DNA from 4 places in the Undibacterium sp. Xuan67W genome. Region 1 is predicted to be linked to each of the others. Evidence: predicted binding sites of a transcription regulator. Region 1 holds the regulator's gene; each other region holds the start of a gene.

Region 1 (4,217 bases):
CAGCCACGTATTAACAGCTTTGACGAAGACAAAACCCCGGTCACAATTCGGGCGGATAAGGCAGTTGTTGAGCAAAAAAACTCGCAAGGACAAGCATCACAGCAGACGCCGAGAGAGAGTGATGAAATTCATTTGTATGGCAACGTGAATATAGAGCGCCCCGATAGTGCAACGGCAAAATTCATGCGATTGCAAACCGAATATCTGTTGCTGCTACCGGATGTGAATACGATGAAGACGGATAAAGCCGTCGCCTTATACACAGAAAGATCAGAGACGCATGCGATTGGCATGATCGCGAACAATGCGACACAGGAAGTGCAGTTGCTCAGCAAAGTTCACATGCTCATCGATCGTCCGCATTCTAAGCGGACATCAACTAACTAATCACGATGGAGAGCAAATAATGCGCTTTCAATATAAAGAAATGAGATGCCTGAGTCATTGTGCCATGCTGGTGATCGGCATTTTTTTCATGCCACCTGCAGCATTTGCGGAAAAGGCTGATAGCTTGAAGAAGACAGCAATCAGCGCTGAACACCTGACTTCAGACGGGAAAAAAAGTACCTCAACGCTGCTTGGCGAAGTCATTCTGGTACGCGGTACGTTGCTGGTAAAAGCCGATCGTGCCGTTGTGACAGAGGCAGCTGACGGACACCAGACATCGGTTCTGTATGCCAATGCTGGCGGTCGTGTGTCGTTCCGTCAAAAGCGCGATGGTGGCCCTGATTTATGGGTTGACGGCTATGCCGATAGAGTTGAATACGACGATAGATCCGAGTTGGTGAAATTTATTTCCAAGGCGAAGATTCGCTATCTGGACGGTAAAAATGTAACCCAGGAACAGGAGGGCGAATACCTCTCCTACGATAGCATCAATGATGTCTTCGTTGCGACTAACAGCTCGTCTGGAAAACAAGTCCCTGGCGGTGGTCGTGTTACTTTGATTTTAGAACCTAAAGCCGATAAGCAAACCAAAGAATAAGATGAGCACTTTATTGATCAAAGGTTTGCAAAAGCGTTACGGTGCGCGCCAGGTAGTGCGCGATGTGTCGCTTGAAGTAAAGAGTGGTGACGTTGTCGGTCTGCTAGGACCGAACGGTGCGGGCAAAACCACATCGTTTTATATGATCGTCGGACTGGTCCCCTCTGATGCCGGTGAGATCAATGTGGATGGTGTGGATATCTCCCGCTTGCCGATCCATCAACGTGCCGTTCTCGGCTTATCATATTTGCCGCAAGAGGCATCGGTATTTCGTAAACTGACGGTCGAGGACAATATCCGTGCGGTGCTGGAGTTGCAAAAGGATGAGCAGGGCAAGTTTCTGAATTCAGCCGAAATTGAGAAACGTCTGGATACATTGCTGGCCGATTTGCAGATTGAGGGCATACGTGAGAATCAGGCGCTTTCGTTGTCTGGCGGTGAACGTCGCCGGGTAGAAATTGCCCGGGCACTGGCAACGAATCCTCGCTTTGTGTTGCTGGATGAGCCCTTTGCAGGTGTTGATCCGATTGCGGTGATTGAGATTCAGCGCATCGTACGCTTCCTGAAAGAACGCGGTATTGGTGTGCTGATTACCGATCATAATGTGCGCGAAACTCTGGGCATTTGCGATCACGCTTACATCATCAATCAAGGTGCGGTGCTGGCGAGTGGCAAGCCGGAAGATATCATCACGAATGAATCCGTACGCAGGGTTTATCTGGGAGAGCATTTCCGCATGTAGCGGGAAGCGAGATGATGATGAAACAAAGCCTGCAACTACGTACCTCACAACACCTAGCGCTTACGCCGCAATTGCAGCAATCAATTCGTCTTTTGCAGTTATCCACGCTGGAATTACATCAGGAGCTGGAAAATCTATTAACTGATAATCCCATGTTAGAGCGGGTTGATGACCCCATGGATAATGCAGTGCGATTGCTGGCCGATGGCGCAATTAGCACGACAAGCAATAATTCAGAATCTGAATTTGCAGTACAGGAAGTCGGTGCCGAGACTACCGCTCCAGTTGCTGACAGCAGTGATAACACGGAAGTTGCTTCATCTGCGGATAGCACCAGCGCCAACGAAGAAGAGTGGAGCTTTGATGATGTGCCGCTAGGCAGTAAGTCCTCAGAGGAAGAAGATGGACGTCCGCAATTAGAAGCTGCGCAAACCAGTTTGCGCGATCATTTGCTGGAACAGATGCGGCTGAATATTCGCGAACCGCGTGATCGTGCTTTAATTGAACTGATGATTGATGCGCTGGATCCCAGTGGTTATCTCATGGAGACCTTGGATGAAATTCATGCGAGTTTGCCACTTGAACTATGTGTAGAACCAGAGGAATTATCTTTCGCATTAACGATGCTGCAAAGCTTTGATCCTGCCGGGGTTGGTGCGCGCACCCCATCGGAATGTCTGGCTCTGCAAATCAAACGCTTACCTAAGATTCCCTTCGTAACGCGTCGCCTGGCGCTGAAGATTGTTGAAGAACACATCACGTTGTTTGCACAGCGAGATTTCAATAAACTGAAAAAAATTCTCAATTGTGATGATGAAGATTTGCGCGAGGCGCAGGTAGTGATTCGCCAGTGTAATCCTAAGCCAGGTGCGGATTTTGCAGCGGCTTCATCAGACTATGTCGTCCCTGATGTAATTGTCAGAAAATCAGCGAACGGCTGGCAGGTTTTGCTGAATCAGGATGTCATGCCCAAGCTCCGCGTCAATAGTATGTATGCCAACATCATGAAACAAAATCGTGGTGACGGGACGATGGGATCGCAGTTGCAGGAGGCGCGCTGGCTGATCAAAAACATGCGACAACGCTTCGATACCATCTTGCGCGTTGCACAAGCGATAGTTGAAAGACAACGTAATTTTTTCACCCATGGTGCGGTTGCGATGCGCCCTCTTGTTTTGCGCGAAATTGCTGATACACTAGGTTTACACGAGAGTACTATTTCTCGTGTAACGACTCAGAAATACATGCTTACCCCGCATGGTATGTTTGAGTTGAAATATTTCTTCGGTAGCCATGTCGCGACGGAAACGGGGGGAGAAGCATCTTCCACCGCGATACGTGCACTCATCAAGCAGTTGATAGGAGCAGAAGACCAGAAAAGCCCACTCTCTGATAGCAAAATTGCAGACATGCTGGGTGAACAAGGCATGGTCATTGCGCGACGCACTGTTGCCAAATACCGTGAAGCCCTAAAAATTCCTCCAGTAAGCCTGCGCAAATCCTTGTAATGAACACCTGTAATTTAGTCTTGTAACTAAGCCTTGAAATTACGTTTTGTATTGCTATATATAATTTAGCTCGATGCATCAGAGCAAATGCTGAAGAAATTTATAGCGAGTAACATCACCATAGGAGCGTAGTATGAATCTCACCATCAGTGGACATCACCTCGAAGTAACTCCTGCAATACGTGAACATGTACAAAACAAGCTTGAGCGCATCAGGCGACACTTCGATCAAGTCATTGATATCGCCGTCATTCTGACGGTAGACAAGCTCCGGGAAAAGGAAAAACGGCATAAAGCAGACATCAATCTGCACATCAGTGGTAAAGATATCCACGTAGAAAGCCTGGCACACGACCTCTACGCTGCGATCGACCTCCTCATCGATAAACTGGACAGACAAGTCATCAAACACAAAGACAAAATTCAAGATCATCAGCACGACGCCATCAAACATCTGCCAGACCCGGCGTCGGTGTGAGTCATCAAGTCCGGTGTTCGTAGCCGGTACAATAAAAAGGACGCGTCAAGCGTCCTTTTTCGTTGGATACACGTTGAGTACACAAAACGAACGGTGGCTTATAACCATCGACATCGAATCCACAGGCTGGATGCGGCTTCCAGAAGCTTTTTGCCCCAGAAACCCCACGGGATATGCGGATTGGGTTTTGTTAACGTCTAAAAACTCTTTAACCGATATGTCATGGAATCGCTTACTCCTACATTTTCTCAGTGTCTCTGTGGTGAGAGGTCTTAGTTTTTGCGTAAATCCTAATGATATAGAGATTGTTTATACGGCTAACTTCTGCCCGTGAAACCGATAGTGTTCCTGGGTAAATAAATCGATCCCGCATTGCAGGTTCTCTACCCAGTCCAGAAAAGCATGAATTGCTTCTCGCCCGACGAAATAACGTCCGTGCTGCGGTACCATCATCGCAATATCCATACTTCTGACCATGTTTGCCCACAAACGGCAGACTTTATT
Region 2 (4,217 bases), on a different contig from region 1:
ATATCAATCCGGTCCAGCAGCGGGCCGGAGATTTTGTCTTGATATCGTGCGATATTGTCCGGAGTACAGCGACACTTTCCATTCAGATGTCCTAAAAATCCGCACGGACAGGGATTCATTGCTGCAATGAGCTGAAACTTAGCTGGAAAATCAGCTTGCCGTGCTGCCCTGGAGATCGTGATGTGCCCGGATTCAAGGGGTTCACGTAATACTTCCAGAACTTTGCGATCAAATTCTGGCAACTCGTCAAGGAACAAGACACCTCGATGTGCCAATGAAATTTCACCAGGGCGTGGCGTTCCGCCGCCGCCAACCAGGGCAACTCCGGACGCAGTGTGGTGCGGCGAGCGAAAAGGACGTAATTTCCATTTATTGACCGTAAACCCGCTAGTCAGCGATTGAACCGCTGCTGACTCCAGTGCTTCCTGATCCGTCATGCCGGGCAAAATCCCCGGAAAGCGGCTAGCCAGCATGGATTTACCGGTACCCGGAGGCCCCACCATGATGACACTATGACCGCCAGCGGCGGCAACTTCCAGCGCTCGTTTGGCTTGTGTCTGACCTTTGACTTCTTTAAAGTCAGGATAAACTGGGCGAAGTGCCGGTGTGCTGACACGATGTGCCTGCAGCTTTGCATCGGCATCAAATCCCGCAAAATGAGCGCAGACTTGCAACAGGGTATCTGCCGGATAAATAGTGGCTTCACTGACTAACGCCGCCTCGTCCGCATTTGCCCGTGGCAGGATAAAAGCTCGCGGACTCTGGGAGTTTTTGCAGATCGCAAATGTCATGGCGAGAGCGCCTCGTATAGGGCGTAACTCTCCTGACAGCGACAACTCACCGGCAAACTCATATTGATCTAACGCATCTCCGGGGATTTGTCCTGATGCCGCCAAAATGCCGATTGCGATTGGGAGGTCAAATCGTCCTGATTCTTTTGGTAAGTCTGCGGGAGCCAGGTTGACAGTGATTCTTTTCGCCGGAAAATCGAAGCGCGCGTTTTGCAGTGCCGCTCTTACTCTGTCCTTGGATTCTTTGACTTCCGTTTCTGGAAGTCCAACAATTGTGAAGGCAGGTAAACCGTTTGCTAAGTGCACTTCGACGGTAACTTCCGGCGCTTCCATGCCTGTCAGAGCACGACTTTTCAGGACGGCTAAGGACATTACTTGCTCTTGGCGGCAGTTTCTAATTCCGCAATCCGTGCTTCAAGAGCATCTAGTTTGGCCCTGGTTTTAGCCAGGACCTGTGCCTGTATATCAAATTCTTCTCTGGTAACCAGGTCGAGCTTGGAGAAGCCTTGGCTCATCATTGCTTTGACATTTTTTTCTATATCTTTGGCTGGGGAGTTCTCTAAAACCTGATTGATTTTAGATTGAATCTCATTGAAAAAATCAGGCTTACTCATAGGAATCCTTGTAATAACTAAAAATTGCACGATACTGGTGCGGCGATGTGGGCTGATTTATTTTAGATTTGCATTTAATTGGTGCGACGCATTGGTGTAACTTAAAATAAATTGCCTGCTAAGTAGTAAAAAGCATTTTATCGTCATTGGAATGATAGCGCATCCCTTGGATCAAATGCGTACATGACGCCGTTTTGTCCGGTGTTGTCAGTGTTTGCTGCGGGAGTATTGAGATTTTGGCGAATTTTATTTCGTTGCTTTGTCTAGTTGGCACGACTCCTGCTAATACCAGCTTGGAATTTATGTTTTCTAATCTGTTTATTAACCAAAAGAGGGACGCGCAATGAAAAAACTATTACTCGCCGCAGCAGTTGCCGCATCGTTAGCAGGCAGTTTGGCATACGCAGAAGATGCGAAGCCAGACAATGAAGTTAGTTTCAATATTGGTGCAATAAGTGACTACCGTTACCGCGGTATTTCACAGACACGTCTGGATCCAGCCTTACAAGGCGGTGCCGACTATACGCATAACCCAACAGGTTTTTACGCAGGTACTTGGTTGTCCACTATTAAATGGACAAAAGACGCAGGTGGTAGCGGTGATATTGAATGGGATATCTATGCTGGTAAGCGCGGCGAGATCGTCAAAGATATTTCATACGACGTCGGCGTACTCTCTTATGTGTACCCATCCAACGGTTTGAGCAATGTTCCTGGATTTGCTAATGCGAATACCACGGAGATTTATGGTCAGGTTGGTTATGGTCCCGTTTATGCGAAGTATTCGCACTCCGTGACTAATTTGTTTGGTTTTATCGATAGTAAAAACAGTGGTTACTTGGATGTCGGCGCCAACATTGAATTTACGCCTGGCTACACTTTGAATTTACATGCTGGTCACCAAACGATCAAAAACAGCTCAGCGTTCTCTTACACTGATTGGAAAATCGGTGTGACAACTGAATATCTAGGGGTTAATTTTAGTCTGGCTGCAGTAGGTACGAACGCAGAAAAGACCTTATATGTAACACCCGCTGGCAAATTTACGGGGAAAACTAGTCTGATTTTATCCGCGGTCAAATCATTTTAAGCAACGCATTATTTAATCGAGGTCAGCATGAAACTGATTACTGCCATTATCAAACCGTTTAAGCTCGATGAGGTGCGTGAAGCACTGTCGGCTATTGGTGTACAAGGGATTACCGTGACTGAGGTTAAAGGTTTCGGTCGTCAAAAGGGACACACCGAGTTGTATCGTGGTGCGGAATATGTGGTCGATTTTTTACCAAAAACAAAAATTGAAGCAGCGGTTGATGATGCAATCGTTGATCGCGCTATTGAGGCGATTGAAGCTGCTGCCCGCACTGGCAAGATAGGTGACGGCAAAATTTTTGTTTATGACTTGCAGCAAGTTGTGCGTATTCGTACCGGCGAAACCGGCAACGAAGCACTCTGACCGATATTCTAAGATCCACAGGGAGATCACACATGAAGAAAATATTTTGCAAAGCATTAATCAGTAGTGCCTTGCTTTTGTCGGTCGGTTTTGTATCGTCATCTGCCATGGCAGCGGATGATGCATCGGCTAAAGTAGACGCATCCGCTGCATCTGCCGTTGTTGTTGCGCCCGCATCTGAGCCTGCAGAAGCAGCATCCGCCGTAGCCTCTGTTGCGGCTGCACCTTCTGCTCCAGCGGTCACTGCAGACGCAGCGGCATCAGCTGCCGCCGCACCTGCACCTGTGCCAAATAAAGGCGACACTGCTTGGATGATGGTGTCAACTTTGCTGGTTATTTTGATGACTATTCCTGGTTTGGCACTGTTCTATGGCGGTTTGGTTCGCTCCAAGAATATGTTGTCTATACTGATGCAAGTGTTCATGATTTTTGCCGTCATCATTGTTTTGTGGTGCGTCTATGGTTATTCACTGGCTTTCACTGAAGGTGGACGTTTCATCGGATCGTTTGATCGTTTGTTCTTGAACGGTATCTGGGATCCGGCAAAGGCGACCTTCTCTACTGCAGCAACATTTAGTAAAGGCGTCGTTATTCCTGAGTTTGTTTATGTGGCATTCCAGGCGACTTTTGCGGCAATTACCTGCGGCTTGATTATCGGCGCATTTGCAGAGCGTGCTAAGTTCACAGCAGTATTGTTATTCGTGGTGTTGTGGTTCACATTCAGCTATTTGCCAGTCGCTCATATGGTCTGGTTCTGGACAGGTCCTGATGCTATTAAAGACGCAGCAACGGCGGTTACTGAAGGCGCTAAAGCGGGCTTCTTGTTCCAAAAAGGTGCGATGGACTTCGCCGGTGGTACGGTTGTGCATATCAATGCAGCGGTTGCGGGACTGGTCGGCGCTTACCTGATTGGCAAACGTGTTGGCTACGGTAAAGAATCCATGGCACCACACTCACTGACAATGACGATGATTGGTGCGTCATTATTGTGGGTGGGCTGGTTTGGTTTCAATGCGGGTTCTGCTTTAGAAGCCGGTGACGTAGCTGCTCTGGCGTTCGTCAATACCTTACTGGCAACTGCTGCAGCGACTGTCTCGTGGGTATTTGGCGAATGGATGTCTAAGGGTAAACCTTCTATGCTTGGTGGTGCGTCCGGCGCTGTTGCTGGCCTGGTAGCGATTACTCCGGCTTGCGGATTCGTCGGGCCAATGGGCGCCTTGATCATTGGTTTGCTCGCAGGTGTCGTTTGCTTGTGGGGTGTCAATGGATTAAAACGTCTGTTAGGCGCGGATGATTCACTGGACGTATTTGGTGTGCATGGCGTTGGCGGTATCTTGGGTGCATTATTGACTGGTG
Region 3 (4,217 bases), on a different contig from region 1:
CCCACACCGCCCGCAATCACTAAACGTTTCATTCCGTGTTCTTTCATCGCAGTCACACATTTTGCGACCAGCACATCTACCAGTGCATCGACAAAGCCACGCGCAATGTTCGCCTTATCCTGTTCGCAGATATTTACCGGATGAGTTTTTACAACGGTAAGCACGGCCGTTTTTAAACCAGAAAAACTGAAGTTCAGATCCTTGGAATGCAACATGGGACGCGGAAACTTATAAGCAAGCGGATCACCGAACTCTGCCAGACGTGAGATCGCAGGCCCTCCCGGATATGACAGACCTAAGAGTTTAGCGGACTTATCAAACGCTTCGCCGGCAGCGTCGTCAAGAGTTTCTCCTAACAATTGATACTGACCAACGCCATCAACGCGCATGAGTTGCGTATGACCGCCGGACACCAATAGGGCGATGAATGGAAATGCCGGTGGCTTGCTTGCTAATAAAGGAGAAAGCAAATGACCTTCGAGATGATGAATGCCCAACACGGGCTTATCTAGCGCCAGGCCTAATCCGCAGGCTACAGAAGCACCGACAAGTAAAGCGCCTGCCAGGCCTGGTCCTTGTGTATAAGCAATCGCATCAATCGCGGTGCGCGGCAATTGTGCTTTGTCCAGCACTTCTTCCAATAAAGGAATTGCTCGCCGTATGTGATCGCGTGAGGCCAGTTCCGGTACTACCCCACCGTATTCTTGATGCATGGCGATTTGCGAGTGCAAGGCATGTGCCAACAGACCCTGTTCAGTGTCATATAAAGCAAGACCGGTTTCATCGCAGGAAGATTCAAGACCAAGAACTATCATTGTGTTTTCTAGAGGCAGATGCCAGAGTGGAGCGATTCTTGCATGTGAATGTAACATGCAAGTACGTAAAAGCAGGATTATAGCGATAACAAGTGGAGTTGGATGAGTAAGCCGAACAATCAGAAGTCAATTGCCTTGTCATCAAGTTTGAAAATCGTCGTGGTCAACACGGTGGTATCACATGAAGACGAGCAGGAAGAGAATGCTCAAGCGCAGCTGGAGCGTTCTCGTGCTTTGCGTATTGGATTGCTCCAGGCCGGATATAACATCATCGCATCGATTCCAGGCGACTTCTACATGATAGAGCGTATCGCACAGTTACAACCGGACATGATCATTATCGATGCTGAGTCTGACTCTCGCGATGTACTGGAGCATATGGTTCTGGCTACTCGTGATGCCCCAAGACCTATCGTTTTATTTACGGAAGATGCGAATCAATCCAATATGGCCGCTGCGATGGAAGCTGGAGTCTCCGCTTATGTCGTTGCAGGTCTGCAAGCAGAGCGAATTAAGCCTGTACTGGATGTCGCCATGGCACGATTTAATGCAGATCAAAAATTACGCTCAGAACTTTCGGATACCAAAGCCAAGCTGGCCGAGCGCAAAACGATTGAGAGAGCGAAAGGCCTGTTGATGGAGCGCTATCACTTGTCCGAAAACGAGGCATATCAAAAACTACGTAAGCAAGCGATGGAAAAGAACTTGAAATTAGTTGATCTTGCACAGCGTATGCTCGATGTTGCTGATTTGCTCGGGTAATTTGTACGGCCCAAATGATGCCTTGTACCTCAGGGAACAAGATGTATGCCGCGCAAAATTAGTGCGGCGCACAATTCGAGTGCGATTCTGGCGGGTGATTTTGTGCATCTTCTTGTTGAAAAGATATTTTTCAACCTATTCGGTCATAAAAACTACATGGCACGCAGTTTGCATTGGCCAATGTATGCGCCAACGATGGCGTAATTGTGGATCAGGCTAACGGCGGTCGATTCGCATCAGACAAAGGTGTCTCTCCATGCAAGCTTCTTGTTTGCTGGACAGGCGCCTTTTTTTTGTCCCGAATTTTTTTGGCTGGAGTTCAACTATGTCGATGCACGAAATAACACCTAACAACGAAGGCGATCATGATGACAATGCAATTAATCTTAAGCGTCGCAGTATCGTGCAAAGCGCCAGTCTATTTGCAGGAGCAAGTGCAATGGGATTAGCGACTGGTGGTGTGTGGGCAGCAGGTTCAGATAAGCCGGAGAAGGAAGAAGTTCGCATTGGCTTCATCCCGCTGACAGATTGCGCGTCTGTCGTGATGGCCTCCGTGCTTGGTTTCGACAAAAAGTACGGCATCAAAATCGTACCTACCAAAGAATCATCCTGGGCGAGCGTACGCGATAAGTTAGTCAACGGCGAACTCGACGCAGCACACTGCTTATACGGCTTGCTGTACGGCGTGCAAATGGGTGTCAGCGGATCCAAGAAGGATATGAATATCCTGATGACGCTGAATAATAATGGACAAGCGATTACCTTATCCAAAAAGCTGGCAGAAAAAGGCGCGGTAGATGGCGCCGGTCTCGCCAAGCTCATGCAAACAGACAAACGCGAATACACTTTTGCGCAGACTTTCCCTACCGGTACACATGCTATGTGGCTGTATTACTGGATGGCAGCGCATGGCATCAATCCAATGAAAGACGCTAAAGTCATCACCGTCCCGCCACCGCAAATGGTCGCGAATATGCGGGTCGGCAATATGGATGGCTATTGCGTCGGCGAACCCTGGAATCATCGTGCGATTGCCGACGGTATTGGTATTACTGCCGCCACAACACAAGACATCTGGAAAGATCATCCAGAAAAAGTATTGGGTACGACTGCCGAGTTTGTACAGAAATATCCGAATACAGCCAGGGCCATGACGGCGGCGATTCTTGAAGCCAGTCGCTGGATTGATGCATCGCTGTTGAACAAAAATAAAATGGCTGAAACGATTGCTGATAAATCCTATGTCAATACCTCGGTGGATGTCATTAATCAGCGGATTCTCGGCCGCTACCAAAATGGATTGGGTAAGACCTGGGATGATCCTAACTACATGAAATTCTTCAACGACGGCGCAGTGAATTTCCCCTATCTGTCTGACGGTATGTGGTTCCTGACTCAGCACAAACGCTGGGGTTTGCTGAAAGTGGATCCAGATTATCTGGCCGTCGCTAAATCTGTGAACCGTATTGATATCTACAAAGATGCAGCGGCAATGGCAAAAGTCAATGTTCCTAAAGACCCGATGCGCAGCAGTAAATTGATGGACGGTACCGTATGGGATGGTAAAAATCCGGCGGCCTACGCAGCATCCTTCAAGATCAAAGCCTAAGGAATCGTGATGAATACCATGGTGCGGGGCGTCATAAGAGAGCCGGTCAAAGCGGTAGCTGATAATACAGGAGAACGGTCTACTTCCTCTGCTATTCCTGAGGTAATAGCAACAACAGCTACGACAAAAAATAAGGAGCTGAAATTGAAGCGTTCTATACGACCGTTTTTGTTGAGTGTTTTACCGCCGATATTTGGTATCAGCTTGCTAGTGCTGATCTGGGAAATTATCGCATTCAAAAATTCATCCTTTCCTTCTCCCTGGGTGACCTTGCAAGAAGCGATCAATGTATTTTCTGATCCCTTTTACCAAAAAGGACCGAACGACCAAGGCATAGGCTGGAATATTTATGCATCGCTGAAACGGGTGGCAGTTGGTTTTGGACTAGCTGCTGCAGTGGGGATTCCGCTAGGGTTCATGATAGGTCGGTTTCGCTTTTTGTCCGGCATGTTTAATCCCATTATCAGCTTGCTGAAACCGGTCTCGCCATTAGCCTGGTTGCCGATTGGCTTGCTGGTATTCAAGTCGGCCCATCCCGCCGCGATCTGGTCGATCTTTATTTGCTCTATTTGGCCGATGGTGATCAACACGGCGATCGGTGTGCAGCGCGTACCGCAAGATTACATGAACGTGGCACGTGTATTGAATTTATCTGAATGGAAAATCGTCACGAAGATTTTATTTCCCTCGGTCCTGCCTTACATGTTGACGGGCGTGCGTCTGGCGATCGGTACCGCGTGGTTAGTGATCGTCGCAGCCGAGATGCTGACAGGTGGTGTCGGAATTGGATTTTGGGTATGGGACGAATGGAATAATTTAAATGTTCCTCACATCATCATAGCCATTATCGTCATCGGTTTAGTTGGTTTGATTCTGGAACAAATTCTGGTCGCAATTGCCCGCGCCTTCACTTATGAAGAGGTATCGTCATGAACCCATCTGAGACTGTTATTGATGTATCGTCCAAAGATCCGGCAGGCGATCAGAAGTATATCGAGATCAATCAGGTCGAGATGATGTTCAACACCAAG
Region 4 (4,217 bases), on a different contig from region 1:
TTCATTTTGTCAAAGTTTGGTCACTAACGACTTTAGTGTATTCCAAGCAGGCCCATAGCACAATTGCCAAGTACGCTTATCGGGAACTTACATGTGACAATCGGTAACAAGAAAGCGGAAAGTGTCTTTATACAATAAAAAAGACGAAAAAAAACGGGGCTATTACCCCGTTTTTCGGATTCTGAATTTTTTTTAAAAATTACAGAGAGTAGTACATATCAAATTCAGCAGGATGTGTCGTCATACGCATGCGCTGTACGTCTTGCATTTTCAGTTCGATGTAGGCATCGATCATGCTGTCGCTGAACACACCGCCGCGTGTCAGGAATTCGCGATCTTTATCCAGCGCTTCCAGAGCTTGTTCCAGAGAATGGCAGACTGTTGGGATCAGTGCATCTTCTTCTGGTGGCAAATGGTACAGATCTTTGGATGCGGCTTCGCCCGGATGAATCTTGTTCTGAACACCGTCCAGACCAGCCATCATCAATGCGGAGAAGCACAGATATGGGTTCGCCAGAGGATCTGGGAAGCGTGCTTCAACACGACGGCCTTTTGGATTCGCAACGTAAGGAATACGGATCGATGCAGAACGGTTTTTAGCAGAGTAAGCCAGTTTTACCGGTGCTTCGTAACCTGGTACCAAACGCTTGTAGGAGTTAGTACCTGGGTTCGTGATCGCATTCAAAGCGCGGGCATGCTTGATGATACCGCCGATGTAGTACAGAGCGAAATCAGACAAACCGGCATAGCCGTCGCCTGCGAACAGGTTTTTGCCATCTTTCCAGATTGACTGATGCACGTGCATACCAGAACCGTTGTCGCCAACGATAGGTTTGGGCATGAAAGTCGCTGTTTTGCCGTAGGTATGCGCCACGTTCCAGACAACGTATTTCAGGTTTTGTGTCCAGTCGGCGCGCTCTACCAGCGTAGAGAACTTGGTACCGATTTCGTTTTGACCTGCACCAGCTACTTCATGGTGATGCACTTCGACCGGAATACCCAGAGATTCCAGTATCAGGCACATTTCAGAACGCATGTCCTGGAAGCTGTCGACCGGAGGAACCGGGAAATAGCCGCCTTTAACGGTTGGACGATGGCCAGTATTGCCGCCTTCGAGTTTTTCGCCTGTTGTCCAGGATGCTTCTTCAGAGTCGATCTTTACGAAGCAGCCAGACATATCGATTTTCCAGCGTACGCTGTCAAAAATGAAGAATTCTGGTTCTGGACCGAAGTAAGCGGTATCGCCAATGCCTGAGGATTTCAGATACGCTTCTGCACGTTTGGCGATGGAACGTGGATCACGGTCGTACCCTTTGCCGTCGGCCGGTTCGATCACGTCGCACTGCATGAACAGTGTGGTTTCTTCCATGAATGGATCGATATTGGCGGTATTTGGATCTGGGATCAGCAACATGTCAGATGCTTCAATGCCCTTCCAGCCAGCGATAGACGAGCCGTCAAATGCGTGGCCAGATTCGAATTTATCCATACCGAACTGGGAAACTGGAACAGTCACGTGCTGTTCTTTGCCTCGGGTATCAGCAAAGCGGAAATCAACGAATTTAACTTCGTTGTCTTTCGCCATTTTCAAGACTTCTGCGGCTGTCATTGCCATGTGAAACTCCTCAAATAGAGCTAAAAATAAATTCGTAAGATGCTGAGCGGTCTGCTAACCAACTTAGCTCTGAACCTGTGAATCCAAGCTGATCTTCATGCCCTGCCTGTCTTTATCTGACGTTCAGGACAAAAAATCGCATAACTATAGTACACCAAGCTATTAGCAAAACTCACCGGGGATAATAGCAGAATCCATGCCATCTTCTTCACAATCGCAAAGTTCGGAGTAAAAGTGCTAAACCTCTGTTTTCTAGACACTTTTCAATTTAATGGGACAGTGCGTCAAAAAATCACAAAGCGAGCAAATGCACCATTTCTATGCAAATTCACCTTATCGCACCAAATTGATGCAATTCATGAAAAATACTGTGTTATTGGTCTTTTTTGGTGCATTTGGTTTTAATGCGGAACAACCATTCGCATAGGCGGAGAGAGAATAAAATACCTCTTTGTGCCAGATTCCGCAGCTGGATATTGTGGGTATCATGCATAATCAATCGACTCACATTCACCAATCAACATTTTATTATGACAACTCAACTCATCGCTATTGCCCGTCAACGCGCTCAGGAACAAGGTCTGCCTTATGCGGGTGCTGTGACGCCGCAAGAAGCGCTTTCCTTATTACAAACGGGCACTGGTGTGGTACTGATAGATGTCCGCACCAATGCGGAACGCGATTGGGTGGGGCGAGTGGTATTGCCTGAAACACAGCACAAAGCGGTGCAATGGAGCACTTATCCCGGCGGCATACCCAACCCAGACTTTATGTCCGAATTACACGCCGTAGTTCCTGATACGACAGCTACCTTATTGTTTCTATGCCGCTCTGGCGTCCGCTCCAGACATGCTGCCAAGCTCGCAACGGAGCATGGCTACACCGCCTGCTTTGACATTCTGGAAGGGTTTGAGGGGGATAAAGATGCTGATGGCCATCGTAAATCCATCGGCGGCTGGTGCCAAAAAAATCTTCCATGGGCTGGAGCCTAATTCAGGTTTGGCTGGGATTATGGTGTGGATTGTGATTTGACGTGTAATCGGGCATACAGCTCAATCGCAACACCGGTACCACTTTGTGGATTCTGTCCCACTCCCCCACCTTCAAATTACTTATCAGATTGCAGCAAACCTATAGCGATCTCATTCGTATCTTTCAAGGTCTGCAATACGATATTGGAGCGAATATCCAGAACGCCGGTCGTCTTGTATAAACGCTCAAGCACGAACGAGGAGTAGTGTTTCAAATTGCGCGCTTTCACCCGCAATAAATAATTTGCATCACCAGTAATAATGTAAGAGCCGACAACCTCAGGCCAACTTTGCAGTGCGGCTGAAAAATTCTCATGCCATTGCTCGACATCGCGCCGCATGGTCACCTGCACAAAGGCATCAACTTCCAGACCCAGCGCTATCGCATCGAGTACCGCGCTGTAGCGACTAATAATGCCGGCATCTTCCAGCATCCTGACCCGTCTCAGGCAAGACGACGGCGACAAAAATACCTTGTCTGCCAGATCCTGATTACTGATACGCCCTTCACTCTGCAGGAGGTGCAAAATCTTAATATCGGTCGCGTCTAATTGCATTTCACATATTCCATCAATAATTGTAAATTTATTCGCAGTTTATTCTACAAAAATACAATTATCTATTGCAATTTGCAAGAACTCATCATCCCTTTCAGAATAAAATTATTCTTATCAACAGCACCGAGGAAATCTCATGTCCGCCACCGAAGCAAGGCCCGATTCACACATCTGGGACATCACACCAACCATGCGAAGCGGGATGCCGGTCTGGCCTGGCGACACGGCGTATGCGTCCGATACCACCTGGCAAATTGAAGATGGCTGCCCGGTCAAAGTCAGCAAAATCAGCATGTCCACCCATACCGGCGCGCATTGTGATGCGCCATCGCATTACGATGCGTCGGGTGTCGCGATCGATCAGGTCGATCTGACGACGTATGTCGGCACCTGCCGCGTGATCCATTGCATAGGCCGAACGACAGTGGAGCCTGAACATATTGCTGCCCAGTTAAACGGGACACCAGTACGCGTTCTGTTGCGCACTTATTTCAGAGCACCGCAAAATCAGTGGGACGATCATTTCCCGCACATTGCACCCGCGACCATTGCCTTGCTGGCGACCCATGGTGTGCGCCTGATCGGTATCGACAGTCCCTCACTCGATCCGCAAACCTCTAAAACCATGGATTGCCACTGGGCTGTCAAACAGCATCAGATGGCAATACTCGAGGGTATTGTGCTGGATGACATCAGCGCTGGCGATTACGAATTAATTGCCCTGCCGCTGAAACTCGCCGGACTCGATGCCAGCCCGGTACGCGCCATTCTCCGTTCACTTCCACTTTGATTTTTCTATGACCACCATTGATCGCCAACACTGCCTGAATCTCGATGCACAAGATGCACTGGCCGGACTAAGACAAGAATTCGATTTGCCTGACAGTGTGATTTATCTTGACGGCAATTCACTCGGTGCCATGCCAAAATCTTCAGCAAGCCGCGCCCAGCAAGTGATACGTCAGGAATGGGGGACGGATCTGATTAAAAGCTGGAATAGCGCGGGCTGGTTTG

Evidence for each region. The regulator sigma-54, encoded in region 1, starts transcription at its own class of promoters, with help from an activator protein. The targets are predictions, from matches to a motif close to TGGCANGNAANCTGCTTT.
Region 2: a site for sigma-54 is predicted at 1,674-1,691, ahead of ACO0LE_RS03675 (TorF family putative porin). Genes of this name have one in related genera too.
Region 3: a site for sigma-54 is predicted at 1,735-1,752, ahead of ACO0LE_RS16945 (CmpA/NrtA family ABC transporter substrate-binding protein). Genes of this name have one in related genera too.
Region 4: a site for sigma-54 is predicted at 1,800-1,817, ahead of glnA (type I glutamate--ammonia ligase). Genes of this name have one in related genera too.

Annotation. Positions count from the first base shown of each region.
Region 1 covers NZ_JBMPPN010000011.1:68,911-73,127, forward strand. The annotation lists gene lptC (LPS export ABC transporter periplasmic protein LptC) at 1-387, shown strand, start outside; gene lptA (lipopolysaccharide transport periplasmic protein LptA) at 407-985, shown strand; gene lptB (LPS export ABC transporter ATP-binding protein) at 987-1,727, shown strand; gene ACO0LE_RS11680 (RNA polymerase factor sigma-54) at 1,745-3,235, shown strand; gene hpf (ribosome hibernation-promoting factor, HPF/YfiA family) at 3,369-3,713, shown strand; gene ACO0LE_RS11690 (MBL fold metallo-hydrolase) at 4,023-4,217, opposite strand, start outside.
Region 2 covers NZ_JBMPPN010000003.1:106,085-110,301, forward strand. The annotation lists gene ACO0LE_RS03665 (YifB family Mg chelatase-like AAA ATPase) at 1-1,163, opposite strand, end outside; gene ACO0LE_RS03670 (accessory factor UbiK family protein) at 1,163-1,405, opposite strand; gene ACO0LE_RS03675 (TorF family putative porin) at 1,749-2,495, shown strand; gene ACO0LE_RS03680 (P-II family nitrogen regulator) at 2,523-2,861, shown strand; gene ACO0LE_RS03685 (ammonium transporter) at 2,894-4,217, shown strand, end outside.
Region 3 covers NZ_JBMPPN010000022.1:36,983-41,199, forward strand. The annotation lists gene tsaD (tRNA (adenosine(37)-N6)-threonylcarbamoyltransferase complex transferase subunit TsaD) at 1-815, opposite strand, end outside; gene ACO0LE_RS16940 (ANTAR domain-containing response regulator) at 918-1,577, shown strand; gene ACO0LE_RS16945 (CmpA/NrtA family ABC transporter substrate-binding protein) at 1,909-3,186, shown strand; gene ntrB (nitrate ABC transporter permease) at 3,205-4,119, shown strand; gene ACO0LE_RS16955 (ABC transporter ATP-binding protein) at 4,200-4,217, shown strand, end outside.
Region 4 covers NZ_JBMPPN010000005.1:272,915-277,131, forward strand. The annotation lists gene ACO0LE_RS07105 (DUF4124 domain-containing protein) at 1-5, opposite strand, end outside; gene glnA (type I glutamate--ammonia ligase) at 200-1,615, opposite strand; gene ACO0LE_RS07115 (rhodanese-like domain-containing protein) at 2,146-2,607, shown strand; gene ACO0LE_RS07120 (Lrp/AsnC family transcriptional regulator) at 2,724-3,203, opposite strand; gene kynB (arylformamidase) at 3,340-3,993, shown strand; gene kynU (kynureninase) at 4,001-4,217, shown strand, end outside.